Regions from separate parts of the Streptosporangium heterodermiicola genome, predicted to be linked through region 3. Evidence: riboswitches for the same ligand, from Rfam matches in the RefSeq annotation. Region 3 holds a riboswitch; each other region holds the start of a gene.
What was found. A riboswitch is a leader RNA that binds a small molecule or an ion and turns the genes downstream of it on or off. The one in region 3 is predicted to bind cobalamin.
Positions count from the first base shown of each region.

Region 1 (3,269 bases), 450 kb from region 3:
ACGGCAGCCGCAGCGCGAACAGCACGTCGGCCAGGCCCATCACGCCGAGCCCGATCGGGCGCCACCTCCGGTTGGCCGCCTCCGCCTCGGGGGTCGGGTAGAAGCCCAGGTCGATGGTGCGGTCGAGGAACCGCACGGCGGTGCGGACGGTCGCGCGCAGCCGGGCCCAGTCGATCCCGTCCTCGGAGGAACCCTCGGCCAGGTGGGCGGCGAGGTTGATCGAGCCGAGGTTGCAGACGGCGGTCTCCGCGTCGCCGGTGACCTCCAGGATCTCGGTGCAGAGGTTCGACAGGTGGATGACGTTCTCCGGCCTGGCCGTCTGGTTGGAGGTCCGGTTGGCCGCGTCCTTGAAGGTCATCCAGCCGTTGCCGGTCTGGGCGAGCGTGCGCATCATCCGCCCGTACAGGGTGCGGGCGGGGATCTGCCGGGTGAACCGGCCCTCGGCCTCGGCGGCCCGGTAGGCGTCGTCGAACGCGGCGCCGTACAGGTCGGTGAGGTGCGGGACCTCCTTGGGGTCGAACAGCGACCAGACCCCGTCGACCTCGACGCGGCGCATGAACTCGTCGGGGATCCAGTTGGCCAGGTTCAGGTTGTGCGTGCGGCGGGCCTCCTCGCCGGTGTTGTCGCGCAGCTCCAGGAACTCCTCGACGTCGGCGTGCCAGGGCTCCAGGTAGACGCAGGCCGCGCCCTTGCGCCGGCCGCCCTGGTTGACCGCGGCGACGCTGGAGTCGAGCGTGCGCAGCCAGGGCACGATGCCGTTGGAGTGGCCGTTGGTGCCCCGGATCAGCGAGCCCCGCGAGCGGACCCTGGTCCAGGCGATCCCGATGCCCCCCGCGTACTTCGACAGCCGCGCGACCTGCCCGTAGCGGTCGTAGATGGACTCCAGCTCGTCGCGGGGCGAGTCGAGCAGGAAGCACGAGGAGAGCTGGGGCCTGCGCGAGCCGGAGTTGAACAGCGTGGGCGAGCTGGGCAGGTAGGACAGGGTTGCCATGAGCGCGTACAGCTCGGCGGCCTCCTCGACGGTCTCGGACAGGCCGCAGGCCACCCGGAGGAAGAAGTGCTGCGGGCGCTCCAGGACCTTGCGGGTCCTCGGGTGGCGCAGCAGGTAGCGGTCATAGACGGTACGCAGCCCGAAGTACTCGAACCTGGCGTCGGCCTCCGGGTCGATCAACGCGTCCAGCACCCCGGCGTGGGCGGCCACGAACTCCGCGAGCCCGTCCTGGATCAGCCCCGCCTCGTGGGTCGCGGCGACGGACTCGGAGAAGTCACGGACGCCGTGCCCGGCGGCCTCGTCGGCGATCAGCCCGGCCAGCATCGCGGCGGCGACCCTGGAGTTGGCGGGATCGGTGATCACCCGTGCGGCGGCCTCGTCGATGGCCAGCCTGCGCCCGTCCAACGCGCTGGCGGCATTCTCGACATTCGCGGCATTCTCGACATCGCCGTTGTCCGTCGCGATCCCGGCGTTCCCGACGCCGCCCGTCGCGGTCGACACCGCGTTCCCGACGTTCCCGACGTTCCCGGTGTTTCCGGCATTCGCGACATTCTCCACGTCGCCATCGCCCGTCGCGGTACCCGCCGCGGTCTCCGCCAATGCCTGTGTCACGTAGTGCCCCTCGCTCGATCGGACTTCCCCGTACGGCTCCGCCGGATGGGCACGCGTCCGCGAGCGATCCCGGGCACGCCGGATCGCCTCGTTCCGCGGGCCCTCCCACGAGGCCCTGGACAATCACGTCACCGGCAGGTCTTCGGACTCACGGGCACACCACACACGCCTACCGGCCGTCGCTTCCCGGGCATGACTCACCCAGTGCTCAAATGACGGCTTTCGTTCCCGTTCACCGCTGCGGGGCAGTCCCGGAATCTCACCGGGTTCCCTCTTGCCTCGCCCCTCGCGGGGCGAACCAGCAACGAGCAGGATCCTACATCTAGGGGCGTCTGACGCAACTACCCCAACAAGTTGTGTCGGACGACTTCAGCAGCCCGAGCTCGTGAAGCACACCGCGAGTGCGGGCCGTCTCGGTGGAGAGCCACTGGCGAAACTCGTCGCCGCTGAGGTAGACCCGGCTCCAGCCGTGGGACGCGCACAGGGCACGCCAGCGCGGCGTGGCGTCGATACCGTCGCACAGGGCGATCGCGGCGTCCCGGTCCCCCGGGCTCATGTCCTTGGGCCCCAGCAGGCCGCACCAGTCGCTGTACTCCAGCCGGACGTCGACCTCCATGAGCGTCGGGGCGTCGATCCCGTCGATCCGGCCGCCGGAGGAGACCACCAGGGGCCGCAGGCGGCCCGCGGCGATCTCGGGCCGCAGGGCGCGCGCCGACCCCAGCAGGGCCGCCACCCCACCGGCGTGCAGCGCGTCGGCGGCGTCCTCGGGGGTGAGGTATCCGGCGTACTCCAGCAGCCGGGTGTCCACCCCGAGGCACTTGCCGATCATGCCGTAGAGCACGTGGTCGGAGCCGCCCTCCGACCGGCCGCCGACGGTCAGCTTCGCGGGGTCGCGCCGCAGCCGCGCGACGAAGTCCTCGAAGGTACGCAGGCTGGAGCCGGAGGGGACGACCAGGACCGCCCAGTCGCCGACCAGGCGGGCGATGGGGGTGGCGGCGTTCACCACGGCCGCGGTGTTGGCGATCTCCGCGGCGGCCACCATCGGCATCGAGGTGACGAGCAGCCTGCCCTCGCGCGCGAAGGGGCCGCGGAAGGCGCCGAACGCGTCGCGCGGGGCGGAGCCCAGGGCCCCCTCCCGCTCGACGGCCATCGCGGTGCTCACCAGTCCCGACTGGACCAGGACGGTCGCCAGCCTGCCCGCGATGCCGTCCCAGCCGTGGCCGTCGGCGGTCGGTTCGAGGAGGAACAGGCGCTTCACCGCGGAGGCGGCGCCGTCCGTGCCGCACCCCGCGACGAGCACGGCCCCCGCCGCCAATGCGAAAAACCCCCTACGGCGCATAAGCGCCCCTTCCCCCCAAGAACCCCCTATTCCACAGGTTACCTACCCATCACTTTCCGTGATGAAGTGGGGTATGCCGGAACTTCCGGTGGTCCGCACTCGATCACGGACCACCGGAAAAGACACCAAAAATCCGGATATCGGAGACGATCGCTTCACAGGATCCGAGGGCGGGACTCACTCCACCGTGACGCTCTTGGCCAGGTTCCTGGGCTTGTCGACGTCCCGGCCCAGCGCCACGGCCGCGTGGTAGGCGAAGAGCTGGAGCGGGATCGACAGCAGGATCGGGTCCAGCTCGGTCTCGTTCTTGGGCACCACGACGCAGTC
Region 1 is NZ_JBPJSR010000002.1:194,575-197,843, reverse strand. Features, by position in the region: gene ACSC1Q_RS04710 (ribonucleoside-diphosphate reductase subunit alpha) at 1-1,603, opposite strand, end outside; cobalamin riboswitch at 1,720-1,921, opposite strand; gene ACSC1Q_RS04705 (tripartite tricarboxylate transporter substrate-binding protein) at 1,926-2,918, opposite strand; gene glmS (glutamine--fructose-6-phosphate transaminase (isomerizing)) at 3,120-3,269, opposite strand, start outside.
Region 1: another riboswitch for cobalamin. It lies ahead of ACSC1Q_RS04710 (ribonucleoside-diphosphate reductase subunit alpha); the one in region 3 lies ahead of ACSC1Q_RS06665 (uroporphyrinogen decarboxylase/cobalamine-independent methonine synthase family protein).

Region 2 (3,269 bases), on a different contig from region 3:
TGCCGGGCAGCCACTCCAGGTTGCCGTGCTTGCCCACGTGGACCACGGCGTGGGCGCCGAAGCCGTCGGCCAGCCAGCGGTAGGCGGCCAGGTAGTGGTGGCTGGGCGGCAGGTCGGGGTCGTGGTAGATCGCGATGGGGTTCTCGCCGAAGCCGCGCGGCGGCTGCACCATGACCACCACGTTGCCGGAGCGCAGCGCGGCCAGCACGATCTCGCCCTCCGGGTCGCGCGACCTGTCCACGAACAGCTCGCCGGGTGCCGGGCCCCAGTGCTCCTCCATCCGGGCGCGCAGGTCCGCGGGGAGGGTGGCGTACCACTCGGCGTACCGGCTCGCCGCGATGCGCACCGGGTTCCCGGCGAGCTGCTCCTCGGTGAGCCAGTCCTGGTCCTGCCCGCCCGCGGCGATCAGCGCGTGGATGAGCGCGTCGCCGTCCTGCCCGGTCACCCCGGGCAGCTCGTCCTCGGCGCCGATGTCGTACCCGCGCTCGCGCAGCGCGGCCAGCAGCCGCACCAGGCTGGCCGGGGTGTCCAGGCCGACGGCGTTGCCGATGCGGGCGTGCTTGGTGGGGTAGGCCGACAGCATCAGCACCAGCCGCCGCTCGGCGGGCGGGATGTGCCGCAGCGCGGCGTGCCGCACCGCGATGCCCGCCACCCGCGAGGCCCGCTCGGGGTCGGCCACGTAGACGGTGAGCCCGTCCTCGTCGATCTCCTTGAAGGAGAACGGCACCGTGATGATCCGCCCGTCGAACTCGGGGATCGCGACCTGGGTGGCGGCGTCCAGCGGGGACAGGCCGTCGTCGTTCTCCTCCCAGGAGGCCCGGCTGCTCGTCAGGCACAGGCCCTGCAGGATCGGCACGTCCAGCTCGGCGAGCGCGCCGACGTCCCAGGCCTCGTCGTCCCCGCCCGCCGACGCGGTCGCCGGGCGGGTGCCGCCCGCGGCGAGCACGGTCACCACCAGGGCGTCCACCGTACGCAGGACCTCCACCAGGCCGGGCTCGGCGGTGCGCAGGGAGGCGCAGTACACCGGCAGGGCCCGCGCGCCCGCGTCCTCGATCGCCGAGCAGAGCGCCTCGACGAAGGCCGTGTTTCCGGCCACGTGGTGGGCCCGGTAGTAGAGCACCCCGACGACGGGCCCGTCCTGGTCGCGCGCCTCGCGCTCCAGCGTCCCCCACGCGGGGGTGGGCTCGGGCGCGGCGAACCCGTGGCCGGTGAGCAGCAGCGTGTCGGACAGGAAGTGGTGCAGCTCGGTCAGGTTGGCCGGGCCGCCGTGGGCGAGGTAGGCGTGCGCCTCGGCGCAGACCCCGCCGGGCACGGTGGACAGCTCCATCAGCTCGGCGTCGGGCGCCTGCTCGCCGCCGAGCACGACGACGGGCCGGGGACCGGCGAGCAGGGCGTCCAGCCCCTCCTCCCAGGCGCGGCGCCCGCCCAGCAGGCGTACCACGACCAGGTCGGCGCCCTCCAGCAGCGGCGGGAGGTCGGCTGCGGCGAGCCTGGCGGGGTTGCCGAGCCGGTAGTCGGCGCCGCTCGCGCGGGCGCTCAGCAGGTCGGTGTCAGAGGTCGAGAGCAGGAGGATCACGCGCCACACTCCAGGAGAGGCAGGGCGGTACGGCCCAGGGACGCCACGGCGTGGCGGGGGAACGGCGATGTCACGGTGTCGCGGGGGAACGGCGAAGAGCGCACGGAGCTTCCTCCCTCGGGGTCCTCGCCCCGGGTCGTCGTCGGCCGCGACGGCTGGAGTCTCCTGGCTCCCGGATCGGTGCTCACCCCGGCCTTCCCGCCCGTCGTCGGACAGTGGCCCGGGTGGGGTTCGCTCCCCGGTTACAGTGGCGGGACCGCGCCGGAATCACACCGGCTTCCTCCCTTTGCCGTCGCCACCGATGACACTACGGCAGTCCGGTTCGTTGCAAGAAACTGGCGTTAACATCCTTCGAGTGTCCATTGCCGACTTTTCCGGACGATCACGACTCGACGCGTGCCCCGGGGCGCTCCAGGTCCATGCCGCCGCGGACGGCGGCCTGGCCCGCGTCCGCGTGCCCGGCGGCCGTCTCACCCCCTCCCAGCTGCGCGAACTCGCCGAGGCCGCGTCGACGTACGGCGGCGGCGTCATCGAGCTGACCTCCCGGGCGAACGTCCAGGTACGCGGCCTCGGCCCGGAGGATCCGGACGGCGACGCGGGAAGCGATACGGAGAGCGATACGGGGAACGGGTTCGCCGCGCGGATGGCGAGGGCGGGCCTGCTGCCCTCGGCGACGCACGAGCGGATCCGCAACATCCTCGCCTCCCCGCTGACCGGACTGGACGGACCGGCCCGGCTGAACAGACCGAGCGGACCGAGCGGACCGAGCGACCTGAACGGCCTGAACGGGCCAAGTGGCATGGACGCTCCGGACCACCCGGACCGTTCAAGCCATCCAGGCCAGCCAGGCCATCCAGGTCGTTCAAGCCGTTCAGGTCATCCGGAAGGCGGCGGGGTCGTCGACGTCACACCGCTGATCGGTGAGCTGGACCGGCGGCTGTGCGCCAGCCCCGCCCTCGCCGCCCTGCCGGGGCGGTTCATGTTCGCCCTCGACGACGGCCGGGGAGACGTGGCCGGTCTGGGCGCGGACGCCGGGATCCTGCCCACGGGGCCGGACGAGGCCGCGCTGATCCTCGCCGGGACCGACACCGGCCTGCGCGTCCCGCTGGACGGAGCCGTGACCGCCCTGCTCGCCGCCGCCGAGGCGTTCCTCGACGAGCTGGCCACCCGGGACGTCACCGCCTGGCGGATCGCCGAACTCCCCGGCGGCCCCTCCCTGATCGCCGCTCGCGTGCGAACCGCCCTCGACCTCCCCGGTACGACGCCCTTCGACCCGGTAAGGCTGCGGGTCGTACCCCTCGGACCGGTCGGCGTCATCGGGAGCACGAACGGGACAGGGAGCGAAACCGGTGCCGGAGGCGAGGCGGGCCCGGGAAGCGGCACCCGAAGCGACACCGGGGGCGGCGTCAGGAACGACATCGAGAGCGGCACCGGAGATGGCATCGGAGACGGGAACGGCGACGACATCGGGGACGACATCGGCGACGAGGTCGCGCGGGTCGCGCTCGGGGTGGCGATCCCACTGGGACGGCTGACCTCCGCGACGGCACTGCTGCTCGCGGACGCCGCCTCGGGCGGGGAGATCCGGCTCACGCCGTGGCGTGGCGTGGTCCTGCCCGGCCTGGACCGCGCCGAGGTCGCGGGCACGGCCGCCCGCCTGGAGGCCGCCGGGCTCGTCGTCGATCCCGCCTCT
Region 2 is NZ_JBPJSR010000013.1:237,522-240,790, reverse strand. Features, by position in the region: gene cobN (cobaltochelatase subunit CobN) at 1-1,576, opposite strand, end outside; cobalamin riboswitch at 1,713-1,885, opposite strand; gene ACSC1Q_RS27290 (ferredoxin-like domain-containing protein) at 1,932-3,269, shown strand, end outside.
Region 2: another riboswitch for cobalamin. It lies ahead of cobN (cobaltochelatase subunit CobN); the one in region 3 lies ahead of ACSC1Q_RS06665 (uroporphyrinogen decarboxylase/cobalamine-independent methonine synthase family protein).

Region 3 (3,269 bases):
CGAGGTCAGAAGGACACCGGCATGGCGAAGGCCATCAACCTGCTGGCGCGCGTGGGCTGGGAAATACGCATATCGCCCAAAGTGGAGGAGTCCGTGGAACGCAGGGAATTTCTGGCAGCCGCCGCATCCGTTATCTTCGTTCCTTCTACCAGTGCGAATCCCTATCAAGACCCCAACTATGTGAACACGTTGGCTACGTCACTTGCTCGCAGCCGCTATGAACTTGGCGGAATTCCCCTCATGTCGCGTGCGTCAAGTCACATGCAGCACGTTGACAGAGTATTGAAAGACGTCAGCGAGCAGCCCCTGCAAAAAGCGGTTTCTGAACTCATGTATCAGGTCACCCTCGTTCTGTATGACGCAGGCAAGCTTGCCCAGGCCGACCGGACCGGTGGAATCGCGCTTGACCTCGCACTCCGAGCCCAGGACTTCAAGAGCCAGGCCCGCGCGTACGACAGCCTGAGCCGGGTCAGTCTCTACCGAGGTGATCACGCCCGAGGAGTCACCTACGCCCAGCGAGGACTACTGGTCCCGGACATCACCAGCAGCCAGCAGGCATCTTTGAACATGCGCCTTGGGCGCTCCCTTGCGCTCATACCGGAGCAGAAAGCAGCGTCCCGGAACGCGCTTGATCGCGCGCTCAACGTCGGAGGGCTTTCCCCCTTCGGAGAGGCCGCCTTGGCGGGTGACGTCGGCATAGGGCTGAGCCACCTTCGCGAGTACGGGGAAGCCGGAACACTGCTGAACGAAGCGGCCAGCACGATCGGGCAATGGTCACCGCTTTTCCGAGCACAGTACCTGGGACGGCAGATACAAACGGCGCTGAGGGCTTCCGACCTGTCTTTCGCAGCCGATCGGATGAACGAACTGGCGCGAGCGCTCCCGTTCGTCGCTTCGGCGAGAGTCAACAAACGGGTTCACGAAATACTCCGAGCGTCCCTCAAATGGAACGCCACCCCGGAGGTACGGCAGGCGCGCGAACACCTGCAATCCATGATTTCCCCTGAAGCGTCATCACCCGCCGTATGACATCGGGTCTCATGGCGTGCCCGTTCTTTCGGAATCCTGCGGACAGTGGTGATGGGTTGCAGATTCAGTCCTGTCCAGGAGGGGGCGCCGTCTTCTTGCTCAGCCATTCCAAGTAAGGGGTCGAACCACCGTCGATCGATGTGAAGGTCACCTCGGGATTGTTCCACGGATGCTCGGATATCAAATGTGATTCCAGGTCCGGGTAGCGCTCCACGGTCGTCCTCAGGAAGATCTGCCACTCTTCCCCTTCGCCCGTTTTCCCCTCATGCCAGAAAACAGACTGTGCAGGTCCGAGGACTTGGCCCGATGCTGCCAATTTCGCACGGATGGCAGATCTGAGAAGATTCATCGCCGCATCACGGCTGTCCGCTGTGGTGGAAACCTGAAGGTAGCCAGTCATGCGGTCAAGCCTAGATCAACTCCCCCGGATCCGGTACGGAAGAGCGAAGACGGCTTCCGGGTGCCTGGAACGCATCTTTATGAAGTCCCTCCACTTCACGATGAGCCCGTTCTTTGGCGGCCTTGCGGACAGTGGTGATGCGTTGCCGTGCCGGCTCAGTTGTCAGTGGCCGCTTCCGGCGTAGCGCTGCTCGGCCAGGGGGAGCGTGATCTCTTCGGCAGGCGGGTTATGCTCGTGGCGCGGTTGGTTCTCCCGGGGCCGTGGTGGTGCCGGGAGTCGTAAGAGGGAACCCGGTGTGATTCCGGGACTGCCCCGCAGCGGTGAGTGGGAACGAACGCCGTCATTGGCACTGGGTGTGTGTGCATCTGGGAAGCGACGGTCAGTAGGAAGTGTGTAGGACGCCCGCGAGTCCGAAGACCTGCCAGTCGCTCGTGCGCCGTCCGGTGTGCGGTGATCCGTGGCCTCGTGGGAGGGCCTGGGATGCGTCTTTCGCATGTCCTCGCTCGTGGCTGTGGGTCGGCATGGCATGAGCCGAGGGAAGGACGCCATGAGCAAGGTCACCACGACCGTTTTGGGGTACCCGCGTATCGGGGGCCGTCGCGAGTTGAAGCGGGCGACGGAGGATTACTGGGCCGGGCGCACGGACGCCGCCGGTCTGAGAGAGACGGCCGCTGGTTTGCGGCTAGGGGTGTGGCGGGAGTTGTCGGGGGCGGGGTTGGATGGGGTGCCGTCCAACACGTTCTCGTTGTATGACCAGGTGTTGGACGCGATCGCGTTGGTGGGTGCGGTGCCCGAGCGGTTTTCCGGGGTCGCGGACCCGTACTTCGCGATGGCCCGCGGCGCCGAGGGGGTCGCGCCGCTGGAGATGACCAAGTGGTTCGACACCAACTACCACTAGTTCAGTCGCAAAGGCAACTATTCACGGGGGAGCGGTCGGCGTAGCAGCTCATTGAGCGATCGATGCTCTGAGCTGCCGGGACGTCTGGGCAACCGGCCATGTAGGTCCCTGAGTTACATGATCGAGATCGCGTTGGCGGGTCGATCCGCGAGGACTTTCATTACAGGGTCAAGGCAGTCCGCCTGCGGCGGCCTGCGCGCGTCGGGCGGTCGCTGGCCGCGCTGCGGCTCTTCGGCCGGTCGCGACCAGCGCCACCCACGCGCTATCCCGCTTGGTAGCCGGACAGCTAAAGCTCAAGGACCTGCCCGCGTTTAGTCATTTAGTAAGTCCGATTTGCGGTTAGAGTACGGACCTTAATCTCCTACCTCATGGCAGCCTCACCCAAAGCTGTTCCGCCGACCTCACCTGGTTAGCGTTGCCTCCTTTGCTGTCGGTGTGCATCGTTAGCATGCGGTTATGAGCACGAAGCGACCTGCTATACCCCGTGATCTACGACGACGCGTCCTCATCGAGGCTGGCCATCGCTGCGCAATCCCGACCTGCCGTGCCACGCCGGTAGAGATCGCACATATCATCCCGTGGGCAAAAGCAAGAAAGCATGAATTCAAAAACTTAATCGCCCTATGTCCAAACTGCCACACACGATTCGACGACCCAAATAACCCTCTCGATCGCAAGGCTATGCGGCAATACAAGGCCAACCTTAACCCGCTTTTGTTTAATTTTGGAGGGAGATCTGATCAGATCGCGCTGGCCTCTTCCTATCAGGAGTTCAGGGCAAACTTCGCTGCTTGGGTTTTTTCCACACAAGCGCTCGGCGCCGCGAAGGCGAAAGCGAATTCCTCCGCCGAAAAAATCGCAGAGCTCAGAAGAGAATCAATCGAACGATTTGCGGACGCCATGGTTTCGTCTATAAGTTTTAAGTTAGTCTGGGAAAATACC
Region 3 is NZ_JBPJSR010000002.1:640,506-643,774, forward strand. Features, by position in the region: gene ACSC1Q_RS06655 (helix-turn-helix domain-containing protein) at 1-1,029, shown strand, start outside; gene cutA (divalent-cation tolerance protein CutA) at 1,094-1,429, opposite strand; cobalamin riboswitch at 1,657-1,869, shown strand; gene ACSC1Q_RS06665 (uroporphyrinogen decarboxylase/cobalamine-independent methonine synthase family protein) at 1,977-2,327, shown strand; gene ACSC1Q_RS06670 (HNH endonuclease) at 2,784-3,269, shown strand, end outside.